DNA from 3 places in the Kitasatospora sp. NPDC091207 genome. Region 3 is predicted to be linked to each of the others. Evidence: riboswitches for the same ligand, from Rfam matches in the RefSeq annotation. Region 3 holds a riboswitch; each other region holds the start of a gene.
The links. A riboswitch is a leader RNA that binds a small molecule or an ion and turns the genes downstream of it on or off. The one in region 3 is predicted to bind thiamine pyrophosphate.
Positions count from the first base shown of each region.

Region 1: another riboswitch for thiamine pyrophosphate. It lies ahead of thiO (glycine oxidase ThiO); the one in region 3 lies ahead of ACIQTO_RS01255 (purine-cytosine permease family protein).
Region 2: another riboswitch for thiamine pyrophosphate. It lies ahead of thiC (phosphomethylpyrimidine synthase ThiC); the one in region 3 lies ahead of ACIQTO_RS01255 (purine-cytosine permease family protein).

Region 1 is NZ_JBIVVS010000002.1:415,092-424,462, reverse strand. Features, by position in the region: gene ACIQTO_RS06560 (FAD-binding oxidoreductase) at 1-1,297, opposite strand, end outside; gene pknB (Stk1 family PASTA domain-containing Ser/Thr kinase) at 1,439-3,205, opposite strand; gene ACIQTO_RS06550 (thiazole synthase) at 3,310-4,107, opposite strand; gene thiS (sulfur carrier protein ThiS) at 4,110-4,319, opposite strand; gene thiO (glycine oxidase ThiO) at 4,316-5,476, opposite strand; TPP riboswitch at 5,480-5,592, opposite strand; gene ACIQTO_RS06535 (NAD(P)/FAD-dependent oxidoreductase) at 5,716-6,921, shown strand; gene ACIQTO_RS06530 (Rv2175c family DNA-binding protein) at 6,974-7,339, shown strand; gene thiE (thiamine phosphate synthase) at 7,339-7,989, shown strand; gene ACIQTO_RS06520 (polyprenyl synthetase family protein) at 8,048-9,154, opposite strand; gene metF (methylenetetrahydrofolate reductase [NAD(P)H]) at 9,332-9,371, shown strand, end outside.
Region 2 is NZ_JBIVVS010000001.1:24,741-34,111, reverse strand. Features, by position in the region: gene ACIQTO_RS00175 (cytochrome P450) at 1-951, opposite strand, end outside; gene ACIQTO_RS00170 (class I adenylate-forming enzyme family protein) at 948-2,426, opposite strand; gene ACIQTO_RS00165 (glycosyltransferase) at 2,528-3,277, opposite strand; gene ACIQTO_RS00160 (3-oxoacyl-ACP synthase III family protein) at 3,277-4,287, opposite strand; gene ACIQTO_RS00155 (SPFH domain-containing protein) at 4,380-5,882, opposite strand; gene ACIQTO_RS00150 (hypothetical protein) at 5,986-6,192, opposite strand; gene ACIQTO_RS00145 (LPXTG cell wall anchor domain-containing protein) at 6,296-7,372, opposite strand; TPP riboswitch at 7,560-7,694, shown strand; gene thiC (phosphomethylpyrimidine synthase ThiC) at 7,690-9,371, shown strand, end outside.
Region 3 is NZ_JBIVVS010000001.1:280,319-289,689, reverse strand. Features, by position in the region: gene ACIQTO_RS01290 (pyridoxal 5'-phosphate synthase) at 1-179, opposite strand, end outside; gene ACIQTO_RS01285 (hypothetical protein) at 557-886, opposite strand; gene ACIQTO_RS01280 (FAD-binding oxidoreductase) at 1,336-2,700, opposite strand; gene ACIQTO_RS01275 (MerR family transcriptional regulator) at 2,982-3,806, opposite strand; gene ACIQTO_RS01270 (peptidoglycan-binding protein) at 3,924-5,033, opposite strand; tRNA gene ACIQTO_RS01265 (tRNA-Ser) at 5,214-5,301, opposite strand; gene ACIQTO_RS01260 (S1C family serine protease) at 5,360-7,039, opposite strand; TPP riboswitch at 7,317-7,465, shown strand; gene ACIQTO_RS01255 (purine-cytosine permease family protein) at 7,458-8,924, shown strand; gene ACIQTO_RS01250 (glycerophosphodiester phosphodiesterase family protein) at 9,053-9,371, shown strand, end outside.

The DNA.
Region 1 (9,371 bases), on a different contig from region 3:
CGTAGTTGCCCCGGTAGTTGGCCTCGATCCGGTGCTGGTCGTCGTGGTCCATGAAGCCGATGTAGCCGCCCTCGTCGGAGTGCGGGGCGAGCGCGTCGTAGTAGTCGCGCACCCACGCGGTGTTCGCCGTGTCGTCGGCCGGGTCCGGCCAGACCCCGACGATCACGGTGGCGAAGGTCGCCTCCCGGTGCGCGAAGGCCGTCGCGGCGGCCGGCACCCGGTGGCAGGCGCCGTTGATCGGGTAGATGTGCACCGCCGAGTGGACCGTGGGCACCAGCGGGCCGTGCTCGGTGTGCACGGCGATCGCCCCGTCCGTCAGCTCGCTCGCGAAGACGCCCTTCCAGTACTGCTGGAGACCGGGCGGCAGCAGCGGGTCGAAGGCGGCCCCGAACGCCGGGTACGGCACCGGACCCACCCCCTCGGCGACCACCGGCGCCGCGTCCCGCAGCGGGGCCAGCACCGCCTCGGCCCGCTCCGGCGGCCCGGACCAGCACGGCACCAGCAGGATGAACGGGTCGCCGACCCGGTCCTCCGGGATGAACGGCAGCGGCGGCGCGAGGTGGAACCCGGGGAAGAGGCCCAGCTGCTCGGGGGCCTCCCGGACGTACTCGCGGTAGAACCGCAGCACCTCGGCCGCGTGCTCCAGCTCGTAGACGAACGGCCCGGCGACCACGTCCTTGACCGGGCTCAGCCGGTACTCGAAGGACGTCACCACGCCGAAGTTGCCGCCGCCGCCGCGCAGCGCCCAGAAGAGGTCCGGCTCCTGCTCCGCGCTCACCGTCCGGAACCTCCCGTCCGCGGTGACCACGTCGGCCGAGAGCAGGTTGTCGCAGCTCAGCCCGAGTCCCCGGGCGAGGTGGCCGAAGCCGCCGTTGAGGGTCAGCCCGGCGATGCCGGTGGTGGAGATGATCCCGCCGGTCACCCCGAGGCCGAAGGCGTACCCGGCGTCGTTGAGGTCGCCCCAGGTGACGCCGCCCTCGCAGCGGGCCGTCCGGCCCACCGGGTCGATCCGGACACCGCGCCGGTCGGCGAAGTCGATCACCAGGCCGTCGTCGCAGGTGCCGTAGCCGGGCGCGCTGTGGGCGCCGCCGCGCACCGCGAGCTCCAGCGCGTTCTCCCGGGCGAAGTCGACGGCGGCCATCACGTCCCCGGTGTTGGCCACCCGGACGACCGCCGCCGGCCGGCGGTCCACCATGCCGTTGTAGACCCGGCGGGCCTGCTCGTAGCCCTCGTCCGCGGGGGTGATCACCGCGCCCCGGACACGCTCCCTCAAGCCGTCGACGGCTGGTCCGCCCATCACGACCACATCCTCGGGTACCGGCCGCCGCGCAGCCCCGTCCGGAGATCCCGGCGCCGCAGCCCTCCTGACCGTGGCAGGCGGGGCCGGGCAGGCCTGGTTCCACGCTACGCCGGGTGACCCCAAGCCTGGGCAAAATCCTTAGAGGAAGGGGAAGTTGACCGTCACCACGGAGCGCTGCGGGCGGCGCTCGCCCGCCGCGGGGGACTGGCTGGAGACCTTGCCGGTGCCGAACAGGTTGACGCCGCTGCTCTGCATCGCGAAACCGGCGGCCTGCAGCGCCTTCGCCGCGTCGTCCTTGGACATCCCGGTGACGTCCGGGACGGGCACCATGCCCTTGCTGACCACCAGCGAGACCGGGGTGTTCTCCGCCACCTGCTGCCCGGCCACCGGCGAGCTGCTGATCACCGAGCCCTCCGGCACGGTGTCGTGGTACGTCTCGGTGACACTGCCGCGGGCGAGCTGGGCCCCGGCCAGGGCGGCGGCGGCCTGCTCGGCGGGCCGGCCCACCAGGTCGGGCACGGCGATCCGCTTCGGCCCCCGGGAGACGGTGACGGCGACGGTGTCGCTCTTGCGGGCCCGCGCGCCGACCCCGGGGTCGGTGGAGATGACCTGTCCGGCCGGGACGCTCTCGCTGTACACCTCGGTGAACCGCCCGTGCATCCCCGCGCCGTCCAGGACCCGCTGCGCCTCGGCGCGGTCCTTGCCGATCACGCCGGGCACCGTCGCGTACAGCGCGCCGGAGAGCGCGTAGGTGGTGCCGCCGACCAGCAGCACCACGGCCGTCAGGACGCTCGTCCAGATCAGCGGCTTGCGCGGGAGGCGGCGCCACCGGCCCGGGCGCCGGGTGCGCACCGGCGGCGGCTCGTCGTAGGGGCGCGGCTCGGTGAGCAGCTGCTCCATCACCTCCGGCGGGACGTCCAGCACACTGGTGCGCTCGACCGGGGGCGCCGCGACGGCCGGCCGGATCACCGAGGTCGGCTCGCTGGTCGGGTACCGCGGGCTGGGCCGGGTGGAGGCCGGCGGCTCGGCGTCCAGCTGGGTCGGGGTGAGCGCGCGGCGGACCCGCTGGAGGGCGGCCAGCAGCTCGACCGCGTCGTACGGGCGGGCCCGCGGGTCGCGCGCGCAGGCCCCGGCCACTATCGCGTCCAGTTCGGGGACGACGCTCGGCACGGTCAGCGAGGGCGCCGGGACGTCCTCGTGCAGGTGGCGGTACATGACCTGGACCGGGTTCTCGCCGGTGTGCGGGCGGTGGCCGGTGAGCATCTCGTACAGCAGGATGCCGGCCGCGTAGACGTCCACCCGCTGGTCCGTCCCGGCGCCGGGACGGATCTGTTCGGGGGCCAGGTAGGAGACGGTGCCGAGGACGGTGCCGGTGGTCGCGGTGCCGGAGCTCGCCGCGCCGTCGCCAGCGTTCAGTACCCGGACCAGGCCGAAGTCGGCGACCTTGACCAGGCCGCCGTCGGTGATCAGCACGTTCTCCGGCTTGACGTCGCGGTGCACCAGGCCGGCCCGGTGGGCGGCGCCGAGTGCGGCGAGCACCGGCTCCAGGATGTCCAGGGCGGCCCGGATGGACAGGGCACCCCGGTCGCGGAGCAGGTCGCGCAAGGTCCCGCCGGGCACGTACTCCATCGCGAGGAACACGTTGGCGCCGTCCGCGCCCTGGTCGAAGACATTGACCACATTGGGGTGCGCGAGCCGGGCCACCGCCTTGGCCTCGCGGATGAACCGGCCGGTGAAGTCCTGGTCGCCGGCGAGCGAGGGGTGCATCACCTTGACCGCCACGACCCGGTCGAGCCGGGTGTCGGTGCCCCGGTAGACGGTGGACATCCCGCCGGCCGCGATGCGCTCCTCGACCCGGTACCGGCCGTCGAGCAGAGTACCGATCAGCGGGTCGTGCAGTGCCATGTCCACCTGGCGAGTCTAGGGCCCGGGGCCGGTACCGGCCCCGGGAGACACCGCTCCCGGGGCGGTCTGTGCCCGGCCTGTGACACCGCCGGGGCGCCGCCGGCTCAGAACGCCGGGCGCTCGCGGGTGTCCAGATCGGCCCGCCCGGCCATCGCCGAGGAGGCCTCGGCGTGGAAGCGGCGCGGGATCCGGCCGGCCCGGTGGGCGAGCCGGCCGGCCTCGACGGCGTGCCGCATCGCGTCGGCCATCAGCACCGGCTCCTGGGCCCGGGTCACCGCCGAGGCCAGCATCACCGCGGCGCAGCCCAGCTCCATCGCCAGGGCCACGTCCGAGGCGGTGCCGGCGCCCGCGTCCAGGATCACCGGGACGCGGGCGCTCTCCACGATCAGCTGGAAGTTGTGCGGGTTGCGGATGCCCAGGCCGGAGCCGATCGGTGAGCCCAGCGGCATGATCGCCGCACAGCCGACGTCCTCCAGCTTCCGGGCCAGCACCGGGTCGTCGTTGGTGTAGGGGAGGACGGTGAAGCCGTCGTCGACCAGCGTCTCGGCCGCGTCCAGCAGCTCGATCGGGTCGGGCAGCAGGGTCCGTTCGTCGGCGATGACCTCCAGCTTCACCCAGTCGGTGCCGAGCGCCTCGCGGGCCAGCCGGGCCGTCAGCACGGCCTCGCCGGCGGTGTAGCAGCCGGCCGTGTTGGGCAGCACCCGGATGCCGTTGCGGGTCAGCACGTCCAGCACGGAACCCTGGGTGGTGGCGTCGACCCGGCGCATCGCCACGGTGGTCAGCTCGGTGCCGGAGACCCGCAGCGCCTGCTCCAGGACCTCCAGGCTGGGGGCGCCGCCGGTGCCCATGATCAGGCGCGAGCCGAAGGCCGTCCCGGCGATGGCGAACACGTCGTCGGCCATGGTCAGCCCCCCTGGACGGCGGTGAGGATCTCGACCCGGTCGCCCGCGGCCAGCCGCGTCAGGGGCCAGGAACCGCGCGGCACCACGGCCTCGTTGAGCGCGGCGGCGACACCGGAGTTGGCCCGGCTGAGGGTGGTCACCACCTCGGCCAGGGTGGTGGCGGCGGGTACCCGTCGGGGTTCGCCGTTGACGGTGAGTTCGATCTCGCTCATGCGGGGACCTTCGTGGTGAAGCGGGTGGGGGAGAACGGCTCGGCGAGCGCGGGCGTGCTGCCGGTGGCCAGGTACTCGGCGACCAGGTCGGCCGTCACCGGGGTGAGCAGGACGCCGTTGCGGTAGTGGCCGGTGGCGGCGACCAGACCGGGCAGGGCGGTCGGCCCGAGCAGCGGCGCGTTGTCCGGCGAGCCCGGGCGCAGCCCGGCGGAGGTCTCCACCAGCGGCAGCTCGGTGATACCGGGGACCACCTCGTGGGCGTCGCGCAGCAGCTCGTACACCCCGCCGGCGGTGACGGTGGTGTCGTAGCCCTGCTCCTCGCTGGTCGCGCCGATCACCAGCTCGCCGTTCTCCCGCGGTACCAGGTAGAGGTGCTGGCCGCGCACCACCGCGCGGACGTTGCGGGAGAGGAACGGGCGGTAGGCCGGGGGGATCCGCAGCCGCAGGATCTGGCCCTTCACCGGGCGGATCGCCGGCAGCACGCCCTCGGGCAGGCCGGGCAGCAGATGGCTGCGGGGGCCGGCCGCGAGCACGGTCCGGTCGGCGGTCAGGGTCCGCGCGTCGCCCAGCCGGACGCCGACGGCCCGGCCGTCCTCGACCAGCAGCTCGGTGGCCTCGGCGCGGTGCAGCCGGACGCCCGCCCGCTCACAGGCGAGGACCAGGGCCTTGGCCAGCCGACGGCCGTCCACCTGGTGGTCCTCGGTGACGTGCAGGCCGCCGCGCACGCCCGGGGCGAGCATCGGCTCCAGCTTGCGGGCCTCCCGGCCGGTCAGCCACCGCGAGTCGAGGCCGAGCCGCCGGTGGAAGGCGTGCAGCTCGCGCAGCTCCTCGCGGTCGTCGGAGTCGAGGGCGACGGCCAGGGTGCCGCACCGGCGGTAGCCGGTGTCCTGGCCGCCGGAGGCCTCGGTGAGCTCGGCGGCGAAGGCCGCGTAGCGCTCGTTGGAGGCCATGCCGAGGCGCAGCAACGGCTCCTCGCCGTACTGGAGCTCGGTCACGGGGGCGAGCATGCCGGCCGCGACCCGGGCGGCGCCGCCGCCCGGGTCCGGGTCGACCACCGCGATGTCCCGCAGCCCCAGCCGGGCCGCCCGCCAGGCGACGGCGAGGCCGATGATGCCGCCGCCGACGACCAGCACGTCGGCGTGGGTTCCTGCTGCCAAGCGTGTCAAAGTCGCTGCTCTCCCTTCGCCGGTATGACCCGGATCAGGTTCGGACGGTCGCAGGCCGTGTCAGCCCGCCTCTCAGCCCGGTCCGCCGGGCTCCCGTGATGGTGCCCCCACCATAACTCCGGGGGTCATCGCCGCTGAAGGCGCGTACGAGGGGTGGACGGCGGGGTGGGCGGCGGGGCCGGGGTGGGGTGGCGGACGGCCCTCCGGCGCCCCCGGCGGGCGCCAGTACAGTGACGGGCGTGGCAGAGCTGAGCGGGACGGATCAGGCGGTCGTGGTCGGGGCGGGGCTGGCCGGGGCGCACTGCGCCGCGGGCCTGCGGCAGGGCGGGTGGCGGGGGCGGATCGTCCTGGTCGGCGAGGAGCCGCACCCGCCGTACGACCGGCCGCCGCTCTCCAAGGAGGTGCTGCTCGGCAAGGCCGACGCCACCCCGCTCGACCTGGACTTCGCCCGGCTGGGCGTCGAGCTGCTCACCGGCCGCCGCGCCACCGGGCTCACCCCCGGCGTGCTGCGCACCGACGGCGGGGACCTGCCGTACGACTCCCTGGTGATCGCCACCGGCGCGGCCCCGCGCGCCCTGCCCGGAGCCGAGCGGGCCCACCTGCTGCACACCCTGGACGACGCGCTGGCGCTGCGTGCCCTGCTCCGCCCGGGCCTGCGCCTGGTGCTGGTCGGCGCCGGCTGGATCGGCGCCGAGGTGGCCACCGCCGCCCGGGCGGCCGGGTGCGAGGTCACCGTCGTGGAGGCCGGCCCGGCGCCCGTCCCCGGCGTGCTGCCGGCCGGGATCGGCCACGCGATGGCGGCCTGGTACGCGGAGGCCGGCGTGGAGCTGCGCTGCGGGGTGGGGGTCGCCGCGGTCGAGGCCGGCGCGGTGCTGCTGGCGGACGGCTCCCACCTGCCCGCCGACGAGGTCGTGGTCGGCATCGGGGCCCGCCCGGCCACCGGCTGGCTGGCCGGCTCCGGAGTCGCGCTGGACGAGGCCGGCGCCGTCCTGGTGGACGAGCGGCTGCGCACGAACCTGCCCGGCGTCTACGCGGCCGGCGACTGCGTGAGCTACCCGTCGGTCCGGGCCGGCGCCCGGTTGACCGTCCAGCACTGGGACCACGCGCTGCAGTCCGGCGGGGCGGCCGCCGCCGCCGTGCTCGGCGCGGACCTGCCGTACGACCCGGTTCCGTACTTCTGGTCGGAGCAGTTCGGTCGGATGGTTCAGTACGCCGGGCGGCACGGCGAGGGCGAACAGCTGATCCGGCGCGGCTCCCCGCAGGACCCGTCCTGGGCGGTGCTGTGGCTGCGCGACGGCGTGCTGAGGGCCCTGCTGACCGTGGACCGCCCGCGCGATCTCACCCAGGGCCGCCGGCTGGTCGAGCGCGCCGCGGTGCTCGATCCGGTCCGGGCGGCGGACCCGGCGGTGGCGCTGAAGTCGGCCGTCGCGGGGTAGTCCGGACGGACGCCTGGTGCGCGGCGGGCCGTGGAGGTGGCAGTCTGGTGACGTGAGTGAGATCGAAAGCAAGATTGAGTCCCTGGTCACCGAGTGGATGTACCTGCCCGACATCTCGGAGCAGTGGGGGGTCCGGGTCACCGAGGTGCGTGACCTGGTCAAGCACGGCGGGCTGATCGCCGTCCGGCGCGGTCCGAACAAGTCGCTCCAGGTACCGGCCGCGTTCATCGACGGCCCGGGGCTGGTCAAGCACCTGTCCGGCACGCTGACGGTGCTGCGCGACTGCGGGTACAACGACGTGGAGATCCTGGAGTGGCTCTTCACCGAGGACCCGTCGCTGCCCGGCAGCCCGATCCAGGCGCTTCAGGAGAACCGCGGCACCGAGGTGAAGCGCCGCGCCCAGGCGATGCTGATCTGATGGCGGCGGACACACCGCGCCGGCGGCTCGCCGACGCCCGGCTGTACCTCTGCACCGACGCCCGCCGCGAACAGGGAGACCTCGCGGACTTCCTGGACGCGGCGCTGGCCGGCGGGGTGGACATCGTCCAGCTCCGCGACAAGGGCTTGGAGGCCAAGCAGGAGCTGGCGGCCCTGGAGGTCTTCGCCGACGCCTGCCGCCGCCACGGGAAGCTGCTCGCCGTCAACGACCGCGCCGACGTCGCGCACGCGGCCCGGCCGGACGTGCTGCACCTCGGGCAGGACGACCTGCCGGTGCTGGCCGCCCGGGCGATCCTCGGCGGGGACGTGCTGATCGGGCGCTCCTGCCACGCCGAGTCCGAGGTGGACGCGGCGGTCGCCGAGCCCGGTGTGGACTACTTCTGCACCGGCCCGGTCTGGCCCACCCCGACGAAGCCGGGCCGCCACGCGCCCGGCCTCGGCCTGGTCTCCTACGCGGCGGGGCGGACCACCGACCGGCCGTGGTTCGCCATCGGCGGCATCGGCCTCGACAACCTGGACGAGGTGCTGGCGGCCGGTGCGAGCCGGGTCGTGGTGGTGCGCGCCATCACGGCGGCGGACGACCCGAAGGCGGCGGCCGCCGCCTTCGCCCGGCGGTTGCGCGCGCTCTGACCGGACGGCCGCCGCCGTCCCCGGTACTTCCCGGTCCGCCCGTTTTCGGACAGGTGGATCAGTACTTGCGGACGGTGGCGGCCTCGGCCAGCGCCAGCAGCACCTCGCGGGCCCGCTCGTCGGCCAGCGGCGCCGCCGCCAGCGCGGCCAGCGACTGCCGCATCAGCTCCTCGATCCGCCGCTCCACCCGCTCGGGCGCGCCGCTGCGCCCGACCAGCTCGCGCAGCCGGGCCACCTCCTCGGGTGCCAGGTCCGGCGCGCCGAGCCGTTCGTCCAGGTGACGGGCGTCGGCGGCGGGCAGCCCCCGCATCGCGTGCGCGACCAGCAGCGTCCGCTTGCCCTCGCGCAGGTCGTCGCCGGCGGGCTTGCCGGTGACCGCGGGGTCCCCGAAGACGCCGAGCAGGTCGTCCCGCAGCTGGAACGCCTCGCCCAGCGGCAGGCCGAACGCCCCGTACGCCTCGACCAGCTCCGGACCGGCGCCCGCCAGCAGCGCGCCGACCTGCAACGGCCGCTCGATCGTGTACTTGGCCGACTTGTAGTGCAGCACGGTCTGCGCCCGGTCCAGCGCGCCCTCGTCGGTGGAGTCGCCGGCGACCGGCTCCAGGACGTCCAGGTACTGGCCGACCATGACCTCGGTGCGCATCAGGTCGAACGCCGGCTTGGCGGCCAGCACGGCGGCCGGCTCCAGTCCCGAGCGCAGGAACAGCTCGTCGCACCAGATCAGCAGCAGGTCACCGAGCAGCACCGCCGCCGAGGCGCCGAACTGCTCGCGGTCGCCGCGCCAGCCGCTCGCGCGGTGCAGCGCCTCGAAGCGCCGGTGGACGGAGGGCAGGCCGCGCCGGGTGTCGCTGCGGTCCATCAGGTCGTCGTGGACCAGCGCGCTGGCCTGCAGCAGCTCCAGGGCGGCCGCGGCGTGCGCGATGCCCTCGCCGCGGCCGCTGCCGCCGGCGCCGCGCCAGCCCCAGTAACAGAACGCCGGGCGCAGCCGCTTGCCACCGTCCAGCAGGAAGTCCCGCAGTGCCTCGACGGCGGGTGCCAGCTGCGGGGAGATCTTCCCCAGCAGGGCCGACTGGCCGTCCATGAACCCCGCGAGGGCGGCGTTGACGCGCTCGCGCACGTCCTCCACGTCAATCGGGTTGGCCGGCCGGTTGCTGGACGAGGTCACGATGAGGCTCCGGAGGTTTCGCTGGGGGTGCGGCAAGCGTAGCCGGACGGACGCGAACAGCTGTACGGACGCGACTCCGACGCCCCCGCGGGTGGAAAGCGGAACGCTGTCCGTCGATTGTCTCAATAGCTGGAACCGAGTTGTCCGTGCCCTTCGACCGACGGTTAACCTGCCAGCATGGCACTCGGCATCGCTACCACCAGAACAGACCGCGCGT
Region 2 (9,371 bases), 260 kb from region 3:
GCCGGCGCCGAAGACGGCCTGGGTGGCGGCCGGGCCGGGGGCGGGTCCGGTCCGGTGGGCCCGGGCGGCGTGCCGGGCGACCAGGACCAGACGGTCGCCGGCCCGGACCGGGCGGCCGGCCAGGGTGGCGTCGGCGGCGGCGACCCGGGGGAGCAGGGGCGAGGGGGCGGTCAGCCGGAGGAGTTCGGCGGCGAGCCCGGGCGCGGTGGCGGGGTCGACGTCGGGCCAGAGGCCGGCGTCGGCGCACCAGGCGGCGGCCCGGGGCAGGGCCGCGACGGTGGTGGTGACGGCGGCGACGGTGAGCATGGCGTCGAGCGGGTCCGGGAGCAGCGCGGTGAGGGCGGCGGCCCGGTCGGCGGCGGCCCGTCCGTCCGGCCGGCGCGGGCCGGGCAGGTGGTCCCGGGCGGCGGCCGCGGCGGTGGCGGCGCAGGCCCGCGCCAGGGTGTGCGGGCAGGCGGCGGAGCCGGTCAGCGCGGCGGCTGTCACGCCGGCCAACTCCTGTGCCAGTGCGACCAGTTCGAGTGAGCCGGCGGCCAGGGCCGGGACGCGTTCGGCGAGTACGGCCTGCCAGCGCGGGCGGATCCGGTCGAGCGCGCCGGCGTTCAGGTCGGCCGCCACCGCCCGGCGGGCCGCCCGGTGTTCGGCGCCGTCCTGGTCGAACAGCAGTCCGCCGTCGGTGAGTCGGGCCGCGGCGCCGCCGGTGGTGCCGGGAGCGGTGCGGTCGAGCGGGACACGGGTGAGTGCCTCGCGGTAGGCCGCGGTGTCGTGCACCAGGACGGTGCGGCCGAGCCGGACGACCGGGCGGCGGCGGGTGGCGCAGAGCAGCGCGAACAGGACGGGGTGGCTGCGCAGGTAGACCCGGCGGTCGCGACGGCGCGCGGCCCGGTCGGCGGCGGGTGCGTGTCCGGCGGGTGCGTTGACGGCGGGCGCGGCGTCGCGGTCGGCGGTCATCCGGCCAGCTCCCGGGCGCAGTGCGCGGCGGCTGCCGCCCGGTCGGGCTTGCGGGAGCGCCCGGCCAGCGGGACGGCACCGAACAGCACGGCGTCCGGCCGGGCACCTCCCATCCGGTCGAGCGGGCCGCGCAGGGCGGCGCGCAGCCGCCGCGGGTCGGCGCCGGGACGCGGCTGGACGAGGGCGACCAGCCGCTCGTCGCCCGGTGCGTCGGGGGCCGGAACACCGACCAGGACGGCGAGTTCGACGTCCGGCAGGTGCAGCGCGGGTTCGTACAGGCCGGGGTAGATGTTCTCGGCGCGGCGCAGCACCATGTCCTTGAGCCGTCCCGCGAGCACGATCCGGCCGTCCGGGCCGAGGGTGGCCCGGTCGCCGGTGCGGACCCAGGGGTCGGGTTCGTCGCCGAGGTAGCGGTGCCGGGCGCCCGGTCCGGCCAGCAGCAGTTCGCCCTCCGGGGTGAGGCCGGTGCGCACCCCGGGCAGCGGGGCGCCGACCAGGTCGCCGGGCCCGGTGTGGGCGCTCTTCTCGGCCTCCTCGACGGCGGCGGCCGGGAACAGCTCGGTGAGCGCGTAGACGCCCCAGGCCTGGTCGGCGCCGGCCTGCTTGACCCGCCGCAGCAGGGCCGCGTCGGCGGGCGCAGAGCCGGTCCAGACCCGGCCGTGGAAGCGGGCGCCGGCGCCGAGGGCGGCGCGCAGCGCCGGCGGGGTGAGGTAGGTCTGGGCCGGGGCCAGCCGGGCGAGTTGGCCGGCCAGCGCCCGCGGGCTCCGGGCCGGGAGGGCCACGGCGGCGCCGGCCGCGAGGGCGGGTACCAGGACGAAGAAGGTGCCGCCGAGCACCACGCTGCCCGGCTGGGGGTCGACCAGCTCCGTGACGGTGCGCAGACCGGCCGCCAGGCCGTCACGGGTGTGCACGACGGCGCGCGGGCGGGCGGTGGTGCCGGAGGTGAAGACGATCACGGCATCGGTGTCCGGGCCGGCGGTGCGCGGCGCGGGCGCGGGGGTGCGGGCGGCCGCGAGCCGGGGCGCGCAGCCGGGCAGCCGGCGGCCGAGGGTGGCGACCGGGCCGAGCGCGGCCAGCCGGGGCAGGGCGAGGTCGGCCCGGCGGGCCAGCGGTCCGGCCCAGCCGGCCACCGCCTGGGCGGCGGCGTCGGCGAGCACCAGGTCCGGCCGGGCCAGGGCGAGCCGGGCGGCCAGGACGTCCGGCCCGGCGGTCGGGTCGAGGACGGCGGTGCGCAGGCCGAGCCGGTGGGCGGCGAGCAGGACGGCGAGGGCCCGGGGGCCGGGGCGGACGGCGACGCCGAGGGTGGCCCCGCCGCCGAGGCCGCGGGCGTGCAGGGCGGCGGCGTAGCGGTCGGCGAGCTCGGCGAGTTCGCCGCGGCGGATCCGGACCCGGGTGGCGCCGGTGCGGCCCCGGCCCAGGACGGCGGGCCGGTCGGGGTGGACGGTGCGCAGGCTGTGGGCGAGCCGGTCGAGCACGGGGCCCTCCTCAACGGGGCTTCGGTCGGTGGGGTGTCGGTCGGTGGGGCTGCGGTCGGTGGGGCGGGGCAGCCCGGTGGGCCGGGTCGGCCCGCGCCGGTTCAGCGGACGTCCACCGAGCGCCGGCCCGCGCCGCGTTCCAGGTACCAGCGGGCGGTGCCGAGCACGCCGTAGGCGCGGATCCGCCGGGTGGAGTTCTGCACCACCATGTCGCGGCGGTGGACGATCGCGGTGGTGTGGCGGCGCACCCGGTTGATGAACATCCGGTCGGTGGGCGACGGCCGGCGCGGCATCCCGCCGACGGCCCGGTACAGCTCGGCGGTGATCGCCATGTTGTTGCCGGCGTGCATCCGGTACGGCGTGCGGTAGCCGTGCCGGCGGCGGTGCGCGGGCCGGATCCGGCCGAAGAACGCGCCGAGCGCGACCAGGACCAGGAACACCGCGCGCCCGGCCGGTCCGTGCTCGTCCCGCCGGGCGGTGACCCGGCCGCAGACCAGCCCGCCGCAGGCCCGCATCCCGGCCCGGGCGGCCGCCGTCCAGCCGGGCTCCGGCAGGCAGTCGGCGTCGGTGCGGGCGAGCAGGGTGGCGCCGTGCGCGATGGCGTACCGGAAGCCGGTGTCGATCGCCGAGCCGACGCCCTTCTCCGGTTCGACCAGCACCTCGACCGGGAACGGCGCCCGGGCGGCGAAGGCCCGGACCTTCGCCACGGTGGCGTCGGTGGAGCCGTTGTCGGCGACCAGCAGGGTGAACGCGCGGTCCCGCTGGGCGGCCAGGGCGGTCAGGGTGTCCTCGATCCGCGCCTCCTCCTGGTAGGCCGGGACGACCACCCACAGGTCCGTCCCGGTGTTCACTAGGCCTCCCACACCATGGTCATCAGGCTCACGCCGCCGCCGAGGCCGATCAGCAGCACCTTGTCGCCAGGGATCAGTTCCGGCTTTATTCGGTCGAGTTGGATGCCCAGTGTGGCGCTGGCGACATTTCCCAGCTCCGGCACGGTGAGCACCAGCTTCTCGGCGGGTACCCCGGTGAGCTCGACGAAGCGCTCCAGGTAGGGGACGGTCACCTGGTGCACCAGCACCCGGGCGTAGTCGTCCCAGCCGAGGCCGGTGCGGGCCGCCACCCTGGTCAGGATGGAGCCGCCGATCTCCTCGAAGACACCGCGCAACTCCTTGCCGCCGCCCCGGAAGTAGCTGTAGTCGTCGCCGCGCGGGTGGCGCGAGCCGCCGCCGGGGATGCCACCGGCCGCCCAGTGCTCGGAGGCGGTCTCGGTCTCGATGTCGAGGATGCCGCCGCGCTCGACCGCCTCGACGACCACGGCCGCGCCGGCGTCGCCGAAGGTGTACCCGGCGAAGCCGTCCCGGAAGTCGGCCGGGCCGTCCGGTGCGCGGCGCATCGCCCGGCTCGGCGTCTCGCCGGTGACCACCAGGGCGCGCCGGGCCCGGCCGGCCAGGATCATCGCGCGGGCCAGGTCGATCCCGTTGAGGAAGCTGTTGCAGGCGTTGCTGACGTCCAGGGCGTGGGCCCGGGAGCCGAGTTCGGCCTGGACGAGGTGGGCGGTCGCGGGTTCGCAGACGTCCCGGGTGGCGGAGGCGTACAGCAGCAGGTCGATGTCGCGCGGGTCCAGACCGCGGGCGTCCAGGGCGTGCCGGGCGGCTCCGACGGCCAGTGTGGAGGCGTACTCGCCCTCGGCCGCGAAGTGCCGGGTGACGATGCCGGTCGCCTTCTCGAACATCCGCTCCGGAAGCCGGAGCCGGCCGCCGGCGGTGACCTCGTCCTGGAGCTGCCGGGAGGTCAGCCGGCGGGCGGGGAGGTGGGATCCGACGGCGGTGATGCCGATCCGGGCGGTGGCTGCTGGGTGCATGCCCCCATGCTCCGGCGGGCGGGACCGCGCCCACCTGAGTACGGGTACTCAGGTGGGCGCGGGCGGCTACCCAATCGTGCCGGGGGAGGGTCTCACCCCTCGACCGGGATCTGCTGGACGGGCACCACGGCGGCCGTCGGGCCCGGCACCGCCGTCGGGCCCGGCACCGCCGTCGCCGCGTCCGCGGCCGGGCCCGACTGCTCCGGCCCGTGCAGGGTGGTGAGCAGCTGGCGGGCCAGACCGAGGCCGGTCCCGCCCATCGTGAGCGCCTTGGCGAACAGCTCGCCCACCCCCTCGGCGCCGTTGAGCAGCACCATGTGCTCGACATTGCCGAAGGACTGCGCGGCTGCCAGCACGATGTCCGGCCACTTCTCCGCCAACTCCTGGGCCACTACCGCGTCCTGGTTCTCCGCGAGGGCGGCGGCCCGGGCCTGGATGCCCGCGGCCTTGGCGAGCCCGATCGCCTTGGCCGCCTCCGCCTCCGCCAGCCCGCGGGCCTCGGCGGCCGCGGCCTCGGCCTGTCCGGTGGCCCTGGTCGCCTCGGCCTCGGCCAGCGCGCGCAGCCTGGTGGCGTCCGCCGCCGCCTCGGCCGCGACCCTGACCTGTCCGGCCTCGGCGGCGGCCTTCAGCTGAGTCTCCTGGGCGTTGGCCTGCGCGGCGGAGATCCGGGCGTCGCGGTCGGCGTCGGCCCGGGTGCGGGTCTCGTACGCCTTGGCGTCGGCGGGCTTGCGGACCTCGATCTGCAGCTGCTGTTCCTTGCGGCGCGCCTCCAGCTCGGCGACCTTCGTCTCCTGGACGACCACCTCCTGCCGGGAGGCGGCCTCGGCGAGCGGTCCGGCCTGCTCGGCCCGGGCGTTGGCGGTGTCGCGTTCGGCCTGGTACGCGGACTGCTGGATGGCGCTGTTGCGGGTCGCCTCGGCCTTGCGGGCGGCGGCCTCCTGCTCCGCCTCGGTGGCCATCCGGTCGGCCTGGGCCTGGGCGATCCGGGCGTCCCGCTGGACGGCCGCGGCGTGCGGGATGGCGAGGTTCTTGATGTAGCCGGTCGGGTCGATGATCTCCTGGATCTGCAGGGTGTCGATGATCAGCCCGAGCTTCTCCATCTCCAGCCCGGAGGCGGCCCTGGTCTCCCCGGTGAGCCGCTCGCGGTCGCGGATCATGTCCTCGACGGTGAGCCCGCCGACGATCGAGCGCAGGTGGCCGGCGAAGACGTTGTGGACCCGCTGGCTGATCAGTTTCTGCTGGTCCAGGAAGCGTCGGGCGGCATTGGCGATCGAGACGTCGTCGTCGCCGACCTTGAAGATCACCACGCCCTTGACCCGGACCGGGATGCCCTGGGTGGTGACGCACTCGACGTTCAGCTCGGCCTCGTTGAGGTCCAGCGAGAGCCGGCGGACACCTTGCAGGCCCGGCGTGACGAAAGTCCCCCGACCGGTGACGATCCGGAAGCCCAGGCCGTCCCCGACCCCCTCGGTCCGGTGCCGGGAGCCCGAGATGATCAGCGCCTCGTTGGGCTCGGCCACCCGCCACATGAGTTTGAAGAGCGTGATTCCCACCAGCAGCACCGCGGCGGCTGCCCCGATGATGACGTACACCATGGTTCAACTCCCCCTCTCGGCACATGAGATGCGCCGATTCGGATTGTCCGCCCGGTACAACCCGAAGAGAAGGGAAAGGACGTGACGGCCCGTCACAAGCCTGTCACGGGAGGACCGGTGCCACGTAGACCGTGCGCGGAGGCTGGTACTCGATCACCACCACCGGTGTCCCGACCGGCAGTCGGTCGCCCGGCACGGCGAGGTAGGCGAGGAACGCCTCCGTGCCCCGGCGTTCCGGAACGTGCACCATCACCTCGCCGACCAGCCCCGCGCCGACCGCCCCGCTGACCCGCCCCGCCAGTCCCACCATGTCGGCCAGTGTGCCACCCCGGTGGGCCGGAAGACCGGTGCGCCGAAAGGCCGGTGCCCGTCCGCCGGTCGACAGGCGGACAGGCACCGGGAACGCCCTGGGCTCAGGACCCGGCGTGCTCGCGACGGCGCCGCACCACGAGGACGGTGGCGAGGCCCACGGCCACCGCGCCGACCGCGCCGGCGGCCAGCGGGGTGGTCGAACCGGCTCCGGTGTGGGCCAGTTGGGTGCCCTGGCCGCCGGTGGCGGCGGTGCCGCCACCACCGGCCGCCGGGCTCGCCGAGGGGCTGGGGGTGCCGGTGGCGGGGACGGTCGGGCTGGTCGGGGTGGTCGTCGGGTCGGGCGTCGACGGCGTGGTGCCCGTGCCGGTCGCCTCGGTGACGGTGATGCCGCCGGAGGCGTTCGCGACGGTCCGGCAGTAGTCCCGGCCGGGCTGCTCGTACGTGAAGGAGGACTGGGCGTTCAGGGAGAAGCCCACCTTCTCCGCGACCGCGTCCCGGCCGGCGGCCAGGCGGAGCCGGAAGGTCAGCGACTCGTCCTTGGCGAGCCGGAAGGTCTGGAGCGGCACCTGGAGCCAGCTGTCACTGCCCTCGACGGGTGTCCCGGTGCTCCAGGCGCCGCCGGGGAACCTCGTCTCCGCGGTGAGGTTCCGGACACCGTGTCCGATCACCGTGAACGTGGAGCTGAACTCGGGCAGGTCGTAGCCCGTGGTGTTGCGGACGGTCACGGTGGACTCGACGGCCGGGCCGCCCTTCACCAGCGAAAGCTCGGGGTAGCCGCTGTCGTTCCAGCTGACCGGGATGGTGGCGACGGGCCGGTGGGCGAAGGTGCAGGGCTGCTCCGTCGGGCTGCCGGTCGGGGTCGGCGTGCCGGTCGGGGTGGCCGACGGTGTGGCGGTCGGCGTGTCCGTCGGTGCGGTGGTCGGCGTGGTGGTGCCCGTGGCGGTCGGTGCCGCGGTCGGGCCGGTGGTCGGGCCGGCGGTGGGCGCCGTGTTCGGTGCCGGGTCGGTGGGGTCGCCGGTCGGTCCGGTGCTCGGCGCGGCACTTCCGGACGGGTTCGAGGCGGCGGCGGCGGGCGTCGCGGTCGGATCGGCGAGCGGGGCGGCGGACGCCGCACCCAGGCCCAGGCCGAGACTCGCGGTAACGGCCGCACAGGCGGCAAGGAGGCGCGAAGTCCTCATGGTGATCCCCCCGATGGTGGCGCAGGTGTTCCGGCGACGTGCCGGTCGTGTGCGCGAACGCGTGCGCGGAGATCGTATCGTCGACGATCAAACGTTCGGGCCGGAGTCGGGTGCCGGGGGACGGACCCCCTCTGGACCAGCGGCGATCCGCTCGCTACGGTGTTGGACGTCATGCGCAGGCAACACCGCCTGCGGACACGGGAGCTCGGAGCACCGGGCTGAGAGGGCGCTGACCGGAACGTCGCTGGACGTGCCGACCGCTGCGTCGACCGCAGGAACCTGACCGGGTAATGCCGGCGTAGGGAGTAGAGGGTCTGATGACCACGTTCGATGCACAGCCGCAGTCTGCCCGGAACCAGGACGCCGGGAGCACGGGCACCGGGAGCACGGGTACCGGCTACCCGACCCCGGCCTGGCGCAAGGCCTACCGCGAAGGGTCCCGCCCCGACCTGCGCGTCCCGTACCGCGAGGTCGTCCTCACCAACGGCCGGACCGTCCCGCTCTACGACACCTCGGGCCAGTACACCGACCCCGCGTACGAGGCCGACGTGCGCCGCGGCCTGCCGCCGTTGCGCGATTCCTGGATCCGCCAGCGCGGCGACGTCGAGGAGTACGACGGCCGGGAGGCCCGCCCGGAGGACGACGGGATCAAGCACACCTCGCCGCGCGGCGGGAACCTGCGCAACCTCGACGCCGTCTTCCCCGGCCGGCCGCGCCGCCCGCTGCGCGGCCGGTCCGGCGCCTCCGTCACCCAGCTCGCCTACGCCAGGCGCGGCGTGGTGACCCCGGAGATGGAGTTCGTGGCCCTGCGCGAGGGCCTGGCCCCGGAGTACGTCCGCGCCGAGGTGGCGCGCGGGCGCGCCGTCATCCCGGTCAACGTGAACCACCCCGAGGTGGAGCCGTCGATCATCGGCACCAACTTCCTGGTGAAGATCAACGCCAACATCGGCAACTCCGCCGTCACGTCCTCGATCGAGGAGGAGGTGGAGAAGATGACCTGGGCCACCCGTTGGGGCGCCGACACCGTCATGGACCTCTCCACCGGCCGCAACATCCACACCACCCGCGAGTGGATCCTGCGCAACTCCCCGGTGCCGATCGGCACGGTGCCGCTCTACCAGGCGCTGGAGAAGGTCGACGGCCGGGCCGAGGAACTCAGCTGGGACGTCTACCGCGACACGATCGTCGAGCAGTGCGAGCAGGGCGTCGACTACATGACCGTGCACGCCGGCGTGCTGCTGCGGTACGTGCCGCTGACGGCCCGCCGCAAGACCGGCATCGTCTCGCGCGGCGGCTCGATCATGGCCGCCTGGTGCCTGGCGCACCATCAGGAGAACTTCCTCTACACCAACTTCGAGGAGCTCTGCGAGATCCTCGCGAGCTACGACGTCACCTTCTCGCTCGGTGACGGCCTGCGCCCCGGCTCGATCGCGGACGCCAACGACGAGGCGCAGTTCGCCGAGCTGCAGACGCTGGGCGAGCTCGGCCGGATCGCGCGCGAACGCGACGTCCAGGTGATGATCGAGGGCCCGGGCCACGTCCCGATGAACAAGATCCGGGAGAACATGGATCTCCAGAAGGAGATCTGCGACGAGGCGCCGTTCTACACCCTCGGCCCGCTCACCACGGACGTCGCCCCCGGCTACGACCACATCACCTCGGGCATCGGCGCCGCGATGATCGCCTGGTGGGGGACGGCGATGCTCTGCTACGTCACCCCCAAGGAGCACCTGGGCCTGCCCAACCGGGACGACGTCAAGACCGGCGTCATCACCTACAAGATCGCCGCCCATGCCGCCGACCTCGCCAAGGGCCACCCCGGTGCCCAGGCCTGGGACGACGCGCTCTCCGACGCCCGCTTCGAGTTCCGCTGGGAGGACCAGTTCAACCTGGCCCTCGACCCGGAGACGGCCCGCGAGTTCCACGACGAGACGCTCCCCGCCGAGCCCGCCAAGACGGCCCACTTCTGCTCGATGTGCGGCCCGAAGTTCTGCTCGAT
Region 3 (9,371 bases):
CCGGGCTCGGCCGGGGCCGACTCGGCGTCGAAGGACGGCAGTGGGCGGGCCATCGGCGGGCGGCCGAGCAACAGCTCGGGCACGGACCTGGGCTCGGGCCTCGCCTCGGGCCTCGACTCCGACCCCGGGGCAGGCCTGGCCTCGCCCGGGCCGATCAGGCCCTCCTCCTCCGCTGCCATCGCGCCCTTCCTTCCGGTTGCCGCGGTCGCAGCCCCTCGCCGGCCGGACCGCCGGGGCCCGGGCGCGGGGTGCGCTGTCGGAGCGCAACCGTACCGCCGACGGATGACCGTTCCGCGCCCGCCCTGGCCCGGAGCGGGCTCGGGACGGCTGCGGGGCCGGCCGCCACGGCCCGGCGCCGGGCCTCGGCACGGGGCCCCGGACGCACTCGTGGGCGGCGCCGAGGTACGGCACCGCCCACGAGGCCGGTTCGCGGTGACCCTTTCCGCTACCCGGTTCCCTGCGTCGAGTTGTCTCGCTTCGAGCCCCGCCGCGAGCGCTCAACCCGCTCGCGGCCACCCACCTCCGGCGCCCCCGCCGACGGTGGCACCCGCTCCCGTCAGTGGAAGACCGGGGCGAAGACGATGTTGAAGTTCTTGTTCGACTGACCGGCCAGGATGACGCCCGAGTTGTCCTTCACCGCCAGGGTGTTGGCCTGGTTCGAGGCACCGGAGCCGGTGGCCGTCTGCTGGGTGGAGACGTAGTTGCCGTCCACGGAGCCGAAGACGTTGCCCGTCCCCACGTTCGACACCACACCGCTGTTGGAACCGTCGTTGGCCAGCGCGCCGTTGTCGGCGGCGGCGGACCCGGCGCCCGCCAGCAGCAGACCGGCCGCCAGCGGGGCCGCGACCAGAAGACCGGCCAGCCGGCGGTTACGGATGCGAGCCATGAGAGCCTCCAAGAAAGCTGTAAATCGTGCATTGTGTGCGGGAGTTCGTCGGCCAGACGAACACCTGCGGGCTGCGACGCCGAGAGACAGACTTCCGCAACAAATCGACAAAGCACCACCTTGCGGCTCAGTTTTCGCCCGTTAGCGTGATATCCAGGGCGATGGTGAATAACGGGCGCCACAAGGGATAGTGCGCCGACACACCGGCGCCGACCTGCGATTTCGCCCGAACTGTGGCAGTCGGCGGCACGTTCTTGGGAGGCGTGCAGGGAGCACACGAAGAACCGGGCGCACCACCCTGGCGCACAGCACCGGCGAACGCGCCCCCACAAGGGAGAGTCATCCTCCCTTGTCGATATATCCAGCGATCCTGCGACTATTCCACAATCCTACTTAGCTCACCGAAAGAGGGCGGCCGAAGAAGGACATCGAACGCGAAGAGCTGAACATCAGACCGCCTTGCCGGGGTTGAGAATACCCAGGGGGTCGAAGACCGCCTTCAGCTGCCGCTGCAGCTCCAGCGCCACCGGGCCCAGCTCACGCGCCAGCCACTCCCGCTTCAGGAGCCCGACCCCGTGCTCCCCGGTGATCGTGCCGCCCAACTCCAGCCCCAGCGCCATGATCTCGTCGAAGGAGCGCTGCGCCCGGGCGGACTCCGCGGGATCGTCGGCGTCGAAGATGACGATCGGGTGGGTGTTGCCGTCGCCGGCATGGCTGACCACCCCGATGGTCAGCTCGTGCCGCTCGGCGATCGCGGCGACGCCGTTCAGCATCTCGGCCAGCCGCGAGCGGGGCACCGCCACGTCGTCGATCATCGTGGTCCCCAGCCGGTCCAGTGCGGGCAGGGCCAACCGCCGGGCCTGCAGCAACAGTTCGGATTCCGCCTGGTCATCGGCGGGCACCACCTCGGTCGCACCCGCCGCCCGGCAGATCTCCCCCACCCGGGCCAGCTCGGCCGCCGGATCCGGCCCGTCGAAGGCCACCAGCAGCAGCGCCTGGGTCGACTCCGGCAACCCCATCTGCCCCAGCTCGTTCACCGCCCGCACGCTGACCGCGTCCATCAGCTCCATCAGCGACGGCGTGAGCCCGCGCGCCATCACCTCGCACACCGCGGCACCCGCCGCGTCCGCGCTCGGGAACTCCGCCGCCAGCGCCAACTGCGCCGCCGGCAGGGGCCGCAGAGCCACCACGGCCCCGACCACCACGCCCAGCGTGCCCTCCGAGCCGACCAGCAACCGGGTCAGGTCGTAACCCGCGACCCCCTTCGCCGTCCGGCGACCGGTGGACAGCAGCCGCCCGTCCGCCAGCACCACGTCGAGACCGAGTACGTACTCGCTGGTGACGCCGTACTTGACGCAGCAGAGCCCGCCCGCGCCGGTGCCGATGTTGCCGCCGATGGTGCAGGACTCCCAGCTGGACGGGTCCGGCGGGTAGGAGAGGCCGAACTCTGCGGCCGCCCTGGACAGTTCCGCGTTCACCACACCGGGCTCGACCACCGCGATCCGGTTCACCGGGTCGATCTCCAGGATGCGGTTCATCTTCACCATCGACAGCACGACGCAGCCGTCGACGGCGTTGGCCGCACCGGAGAGCCCGGTCCGGGCGCCCTGCGGCACCACCGGCACCCGCAGCTCGGTGGCGGTCCGCAGGACGTGCCGCACCTGTTCGACCGTCTCCGGGAAGACCACCACGGCGGGGGTGCCGGCCGCGCAGAAGCCCGCCATGTCGTGGCTGTAGGCGGCCATCACATCCGGGTCCATCACCAGGGCCCCGGGCGGGAGACCCGGTGCCAGTCGGTCCGTCAGATCACTCATCGCCGCCTCCGATCGCCGCCCGGCGCGCGTCTCCCCGGTCGCACGCCGCCGGTCGTACGGCCGTCGCGCCGCACGCCGTCCAGTCGTACGAGATCGAGCCGTCCGCCGCCCGTCACCTCTGTTCGCACTCTGCCTCGCCGTCGCACGACCGGCAAGTACGCCGCTCCGGCCCCGGGGGCGCGGCCGGCCGGAACGGGCGCCGCCCCGGGAGCGTCGGCGGGCATGACTGCGCTGCTCATCGCCGCGCCCGCCGACGCGGGGCCCTGCCGCCACTCGTCCGGCTACGGACGGACCACCGGCTCCTGGAACTCCGTCACCCAGTCCGCCGGCGAATCCGGGCACTCCAGGTACAGCTCCCGCGCGTACCCCGTGGAGCGGTAGCCGTTCTCGTCGATGAACCGGGCCAGCGTCTGGAACGCGCCCAGTGCGTCGTCCATCGGCCCCCGGTGCACGATGGTCGCCGCCTCCGCGATCTCCGGCAGGTCGACCACGTCGAAGCCGCGGCCCCCGGACACCGCCGCCCCGACCGGGACGGCCACCCGGATCAGCACCGTGCCGTCCCCCTCCGGCGTGTCCTCGTACCGGGCCACCGACGGCCCGGCCTCCGCCACCCCGGCCTCCGCCAGCCGACGGCAGAGCTCCCCGAACAGCGGGCCGATCACCGGTCCGATGTCCTCTGGCTCATAGCTGCGCGCGACCGCGGTCAGCTCCGCCGCCCGGACCGACGGCACCCGCTTCACCACGACGTCCTGTGCAGGCATGGTTCCCTCACTCTCGATCGTCCGGAGCCTCGCCTCGACCCGGGTCAGCCGCTGGGCGTCCGCCGCCATCGCGGCGGCCAGCTCGGCCTGCCGCAGCCGCAGCATCCCGCGCAGCTCGGTCACGTCCAGCCGCTCGTCCAGGACAGCCCCCACCTGCTGCAAGGTGAAGCCGAGGTCCTTGAGGGCGATGACGCGGTTGAGTCGGGCGAGCTGGGCGGCCTCGTAGCAGCGGTACCCGCTGACCGGGTCGACACGGGCCGGGCGCAACAGCCCGATCGCGTCGTAGTGACGCAGCATCCGGACCGACACCCGGCCGTGCTTGGCGAAGTCTCCGATGTTGAACATGATGCCTCCAGTGCAGACCCTCACACCGTGTCATGGTCAAGCACCGGCGCCCACGGCCGGGCCCGCGGCCCGCCCCGGCCGCCCGTCAGTCCGGCCGCCCGTCAGTCCGGCCGCCCGTCAGTCCGTGACGTCGAACCCGCGCCGCGCCCCCAACTCCCGCAGACTGCGTTGACCGGGGATGCCGTTGGCGTCCGACCCCGCGTAGCCGAGGCTGCGCTGGAAGTCCGCGTAGGCCTGCACGGACCTGCTGCCGAGCGAGCCGTCCACCCAGCGCTGCTCCAGGTACCCCTCGTCGGCCAGCGCCTGTTCGACGATCCGGACCTCACCTCCGTAGGTCTGGTGGCCCTGCTCGGCACCCGGGTCCGTCCGGGCCGCCGTGACGATGTGGGCCAGCGAGACGCGGCGCGGCGAGGGCAGCCGGCCGAGCAGCCGGCGCAGCGAGTCCACCCCCGGGACACCGTCCGCGTCACTGCCCGAGTAGCCCAGACTACGTTGGTAGTCCTGGTAGTTGAGGGTGTCGGCGTCACGCCAGTCCTCGTCCGGACCGGCCGTGTAGTGCGAGCCGTGCCCGGCCGCCACCAGCGCCTCGCCCACCTCGCGGACCTGCGGCCCGTGCGCGCCGTAGCCGTACTCCAGCCCGTTGATCGTCACCCGGTTCCGGGCCGGCCCGGAGTCCGACCGCGGCGGCGGCAACGGGGCACCGCCCCCACCGGCGACGATGCCGGGCAGGACGACGGTGTGGAACTGCCGCACCCGGGCGTCACCGGGGCAGGCCGTGCCGCCGTCCGACCACTCCGGGAACAGCCGGTGGAAGCCGAAGCCCGGATCGTCCGCCGTGCGGCAGACCCGCGCCGGGATGCCGTGCTGCCGGTGCAGCCAGACCCCCAGCGCGATCAGCGCGGCGACCTGCGCGTCCGTCCACGGGTCGGTGCTCTGGTCGTCGCTGGCCGACTCGATGCTCACCGCTCCGGTGCCGTCGGCCCTGCGGTTGGCCGCCATATTGGCGTCCGCCCGGGTCTCGGTGCCGATGAACTGGCCCACACTGCCGTCGTAGCCGACCCCGAAGTGCGACTCCAGATTGGTCGAGTCCCGCCAGTACTCGTAGATTCGGCGCGGCGCCCACGGCGCCGCGATGCTGTGGAAGATCACCTGCGTCGGCACGATCGCCGGCTGCTCGTCCGACTCGGGCTGAAGCTCCAGCTTCTCAGCGCCGGGGTACCAGGCCATCCGTCTCTCCTCGCCGGGCCCAGGGCAGTCCGCCCCTTACCCCCGGCACACGAACCCTCAGCTCCCCACGAGGACGCCTCCGCCCCAAACCCCCCGTTCAGGTGAACTCGCCCCGGAAACGCGGAAGGCGGGTGCCGGAAGCTTCCGGCACCCGCCTTGAGCAGATGGTTCTCCAACCAGCGGAGAGCGTGGGATTCGAACCCACGGTACGGGGTCACCGCACGACAGTTTTCAAGACTGTTCCCTTAGGCCGCTCGGGCAGCTCTCCAGGCGGAGGTCAGCCTAACGGGTCCGACGGGGTTCGGTGCACCCGTTTCCGGGCGGGCTCAGTCGCCGACGCGCTCCGCGAGGGTGACCTTGGTGGTGAGGGTCTGGCCGTTGCGGGTGTACTCGACGTCGACGGTCTCGCCGGGCTTGTGCGTCCAGATCTTGCTGACCAGGGCGGGGCCGTTCTCGATCGGGCTGCCGCCGAGCTTGGTGATGACGTCGCCGGGCTTGAGACCGGCCTTGTCGGCGGCGCCGCCGGGGGTGACGGCCGGGGTGCCCTGGATGTCGCGGGTCTGGATCTGCGCGCCGTCGCCCTTGTAGTCGTCGTTGCGCAGGACGTCCAGCTTGGCGTAGACCGGCTTGCCGGTCTTGATCAGCGTCTCGGCGACCCACTTGGCCTGGTTGATCGGGATGGCGAAGCCCAGGCCGATGCTGCCGGCCCGGCCGGTGCTGGACGTGTTGGACTGGATCGCCGAGTTGATGCCCATCACCGCGCCGCCGGCGTCCAGCAGCGGGCCGCCGGAGTTGCCGGGGTTGATGGAGGCGTCGGTCTGCAGGGCGTTCATGTAGGAGGACTGCGCGCCGGTCTCGTCGCCGGAGGCGACCGGACGGTCCTTGGCGCTGATGATGCCGGTGGTGACGGTGGACTCCAGGCCGTACGGCGCGCCGATGGCGATCGTGGAGTCGCCGACGTTGACCTTGTCGGAGTCGGCCAGCGGAAGCGGCGTCAGCTTGTCCTTGGGCGGGCTGTCGAGCTTCACCACGGCGACGTCGTAGCCCTCGGCGCGGCCGAGCACCGAGGCGTTGTAGGAGCTGCCGTCGGCGAACTTGACGGTCAGTTTGCCGCCGTTGGAGGCGGGCGCGACGACGTGGTTGTTGGTGAGGATGTGGCCCTCGGTGTCGAAGACGAAGCCGGTGCCGGTGCCGGACTCGCCGTTGCCCTGCGCCTTGATGGTGACGACGCTGGGCAGCGCCTTCTGCGCGATGCCCGCGACGGAGCCGGGGGCGGGCTCGTTCTTCTGGGTGTTGTTCGCCTGGACGGTGGTGCTCCTGTGGTCGTCCGAGGCGGAGAAGCGGCCACCGTCGCGGTCCGCGACGGTGACGCCGAGCGCGCCGCCGGCCACACCGGCGACCAGGGCGACGGCCGCGATCAGCGCGATCAGGCCGCCGCGCTTCTTGCGCGGGCCGCCGGGCTCGGGGGCGCCGGGGTACTCGGCCGGGTAGCCGAGCGGTCCGCCCGGGTAGCCCGGGCCGCCCGGGCCGCCGGGCGGGGCGTCGTGGGCGCCCCAGCCGCCGAGCGGCTGGCCGGCGCCGAACGGGTGGTGCGCGGCCGGCGCGGGGTGCGCGGCCGGGGCGCCGTACGGGTCGTGGGCCGCCACCGCGACCGGGGTGCCCGGGGTGGCGTACGGGTTGGCGACCGGCGCGGCGGCGGGGGCCGCCACCGGGGCCGCGGGCGCGGCCGGCACGGGCGGCAGCACCGGCGGAGGTGCGTCGATGTACCCGGCCTCGGCCGCGACCGGCGCGGGAGCCGGAGCCGCGACCGGTTCGGCCGGAGCGGCGGGCGCCGGCTCCGGGGCGCCGACCTTGCTGAACGCCAGCGTCGGCGTGAACCCGCCGGACTCCGGTGTGGCCGGGGCGGCGGGCGCCGGACCGTCATGAGCGGGACCCACGACCCCCTGGCCGTCGGAGGGCTGCTCCCCCTGTGGCCCGGTGGGCCCAACCTCGCGCTCGGTGCTCACGGACGACCTCCATAGCTGACAGGACCAACGACCATAGTTTTTCGCACACTCGATTCGATTGCCGTAAGGACCCCTCTGAAGAAGTCATAAGAATCCTTAGCCCGGCCCGACAACGGCCCCCTCCGGCGCCCCCCGACCAGCCGCCGGCCGGCCCCGGGCAGGACCCTCAGGACGCCCCGCTGAACACCCCTCGGGGCACGCCCCGCGCGTCCCGCGATGCGGACCGCCCGACGCCTGGCCTTGGCGTTCACCCCCGCGCCGGTTAGCCTGTCGCTCAAAACTGACACGCGGGAGCTTGGACCCACCAGGCTGAGAGTGCGCCGGTCGACCGTACGCCACGGCATCCGTGGACGGACCGTCGAGGGGGCGCAGACCGCCGGAACCTGTCCGGGTAATGCCGGCGTAGGGAGTATCGGCCATGCCGCCTGCTTCGCCATCCTCTTCTTCGGGCGCGCCCGCGTCCAAGGATTTCCCCGAGTCGTCCACCGCTCCTTCCGACGTCGCCGACGGCGCACCCGGTTCCACGGGCACCGCCACCGCCGTGCTGGACCACCCGGAGCGGACCGACCGGGTCGAGGCCCCGTTCGTCCTGGACACCGAGCCGCCGCGCACGCTGCGCTTCCGGGACCACTTCGCGCTCTGGATGAACCTCGGCGTCAGCCTGATCGGCTTCACCACCGCCGCCACCGTGCTCGGCGCGCCGGGCAGCGAGCTGTCGCTGGCCGCCGCCGTGACCGCGATCGCCGTCGGCACCGTGGTCGGCACCGCGATGCTCGGCGTGGCCGCGCTGATCGGGGCCCGGACCGGCGCACCGGCGATGGCCAACCTGCGCGGGCTGTTCGGGACGAAGCTCTCCTACGTGCCGACGGTGCTGAACATCGTCCAGTGCATCGGCTGGGGCGTGTACGAGCTGCTGGTCATCGCGATGGGCGCGCAGACGGTGGCGCACACCGAGGGCTACCGCTGGGTCTTCGTCGTGCTGGCGGGCGCGGTGACCACCGCGCTGACCATCTGGCCGCTCGGCGCCATCGCGGTACTGCGCCGCTTCGTCGCCGCCGCCGTCGCGGTGGCGATGGTGTACTTCACCGTCCAGCTGGGCCGGGGCGGCGTGTCCGACCCGGGCGCGGGCAACTGGCACGGCTTCCTCCGGGCCACCGACGCGATGATCGCGGTGTCGATCTCCTTCGTCCCGCTGGCCGCCGACTACACCCGGCACTCGCGCACCGCCCGCTCCGCGTTCTGGGGCAGCTTCTCCGGCTACACCGTCGCCCAGGTCTGGTGCTACGTGCTCGGCCTGGTCGCGCTGCTGCAGGCCGACGGCGACGCCACCCGGATCTTCGACTCCTTCCTGGGCGTCTGGGCCGGCTGGCTCTTCCTGCTGGTACTGGTGCTGCGCGAGACCGACCAGTCCTTCGCCAACGTTTACTCGACCGCGATGTCGGTCCACAACCTGCTGCCGAAGGTGGACCGCCGGGTGCTGACCGGCGGCACCGGTCTGCTGATCACCGTGCTGGCGCTGCAGATCACCGAGTTCACCGATTCCTACTACGCCTTCCTGGGCCTGATCGGCTCGGTGTTCGTGCCGATGTTCGCGGTGCTGGCGGTCGACTACTTCCTCGGTGCCGGACGGCGCGGCTGGAACCTCGCCGCCGACGCGCCGTCCCGCTGGCTGATGCTGCTGCCCTGGGCGCTCGGCTTCGCCGTCTACCAGGTGATCGCGCCGACCGCGATCGCCGGCTGGTGGACGGACTTCTGGACGTCCGTCCAGGAGGCGCTGCACTTCACGCCCCAGGAGTGGACCTCGGCCTCGCTGTTCGGCTTCCTGGTGCCGGCCCTGGCCACCTGGGCGCTCACCCCGCTCACCCGGCGCACCACCGCGGCCTGACCCGACCGGCCCGACCGGCCCCGGGCCGAACAACCGCGCACCGCGCACTGCGCACCGCGGCGAAGACGGCCCCGCAGGTTGGGGTCGTCTTCGCCTCGGTGTCACTTCCGCCGCCTATCGTGGACGGCGTGACCAGCCCCGACCTCTCCCCGGCGGCGGCGCGCACCGCGCCGTCCGTCCAGGTGATCGCCCACCGCGGTTCCTCGCACGCCCTGCCCGAACACACGCTGGCGGCCTATCGCCGGGCGCTCGACGAGGGCGCGGACGCGGTCGAGTGCGACGTCCGGGTGACGGCCGACGGGCATCTGGTCTGCGTGCACGACCGCCGGATCGGCCGGGTCTCGGACGGCCGCGGCACGGTCTCCTCGATGACGCTGGCCCAGTTGGAGGCGCACGACTTCGGCGCCTGGAAGACGGGCGAGCCGAGCCGGGACCCGGCCCTGCGCG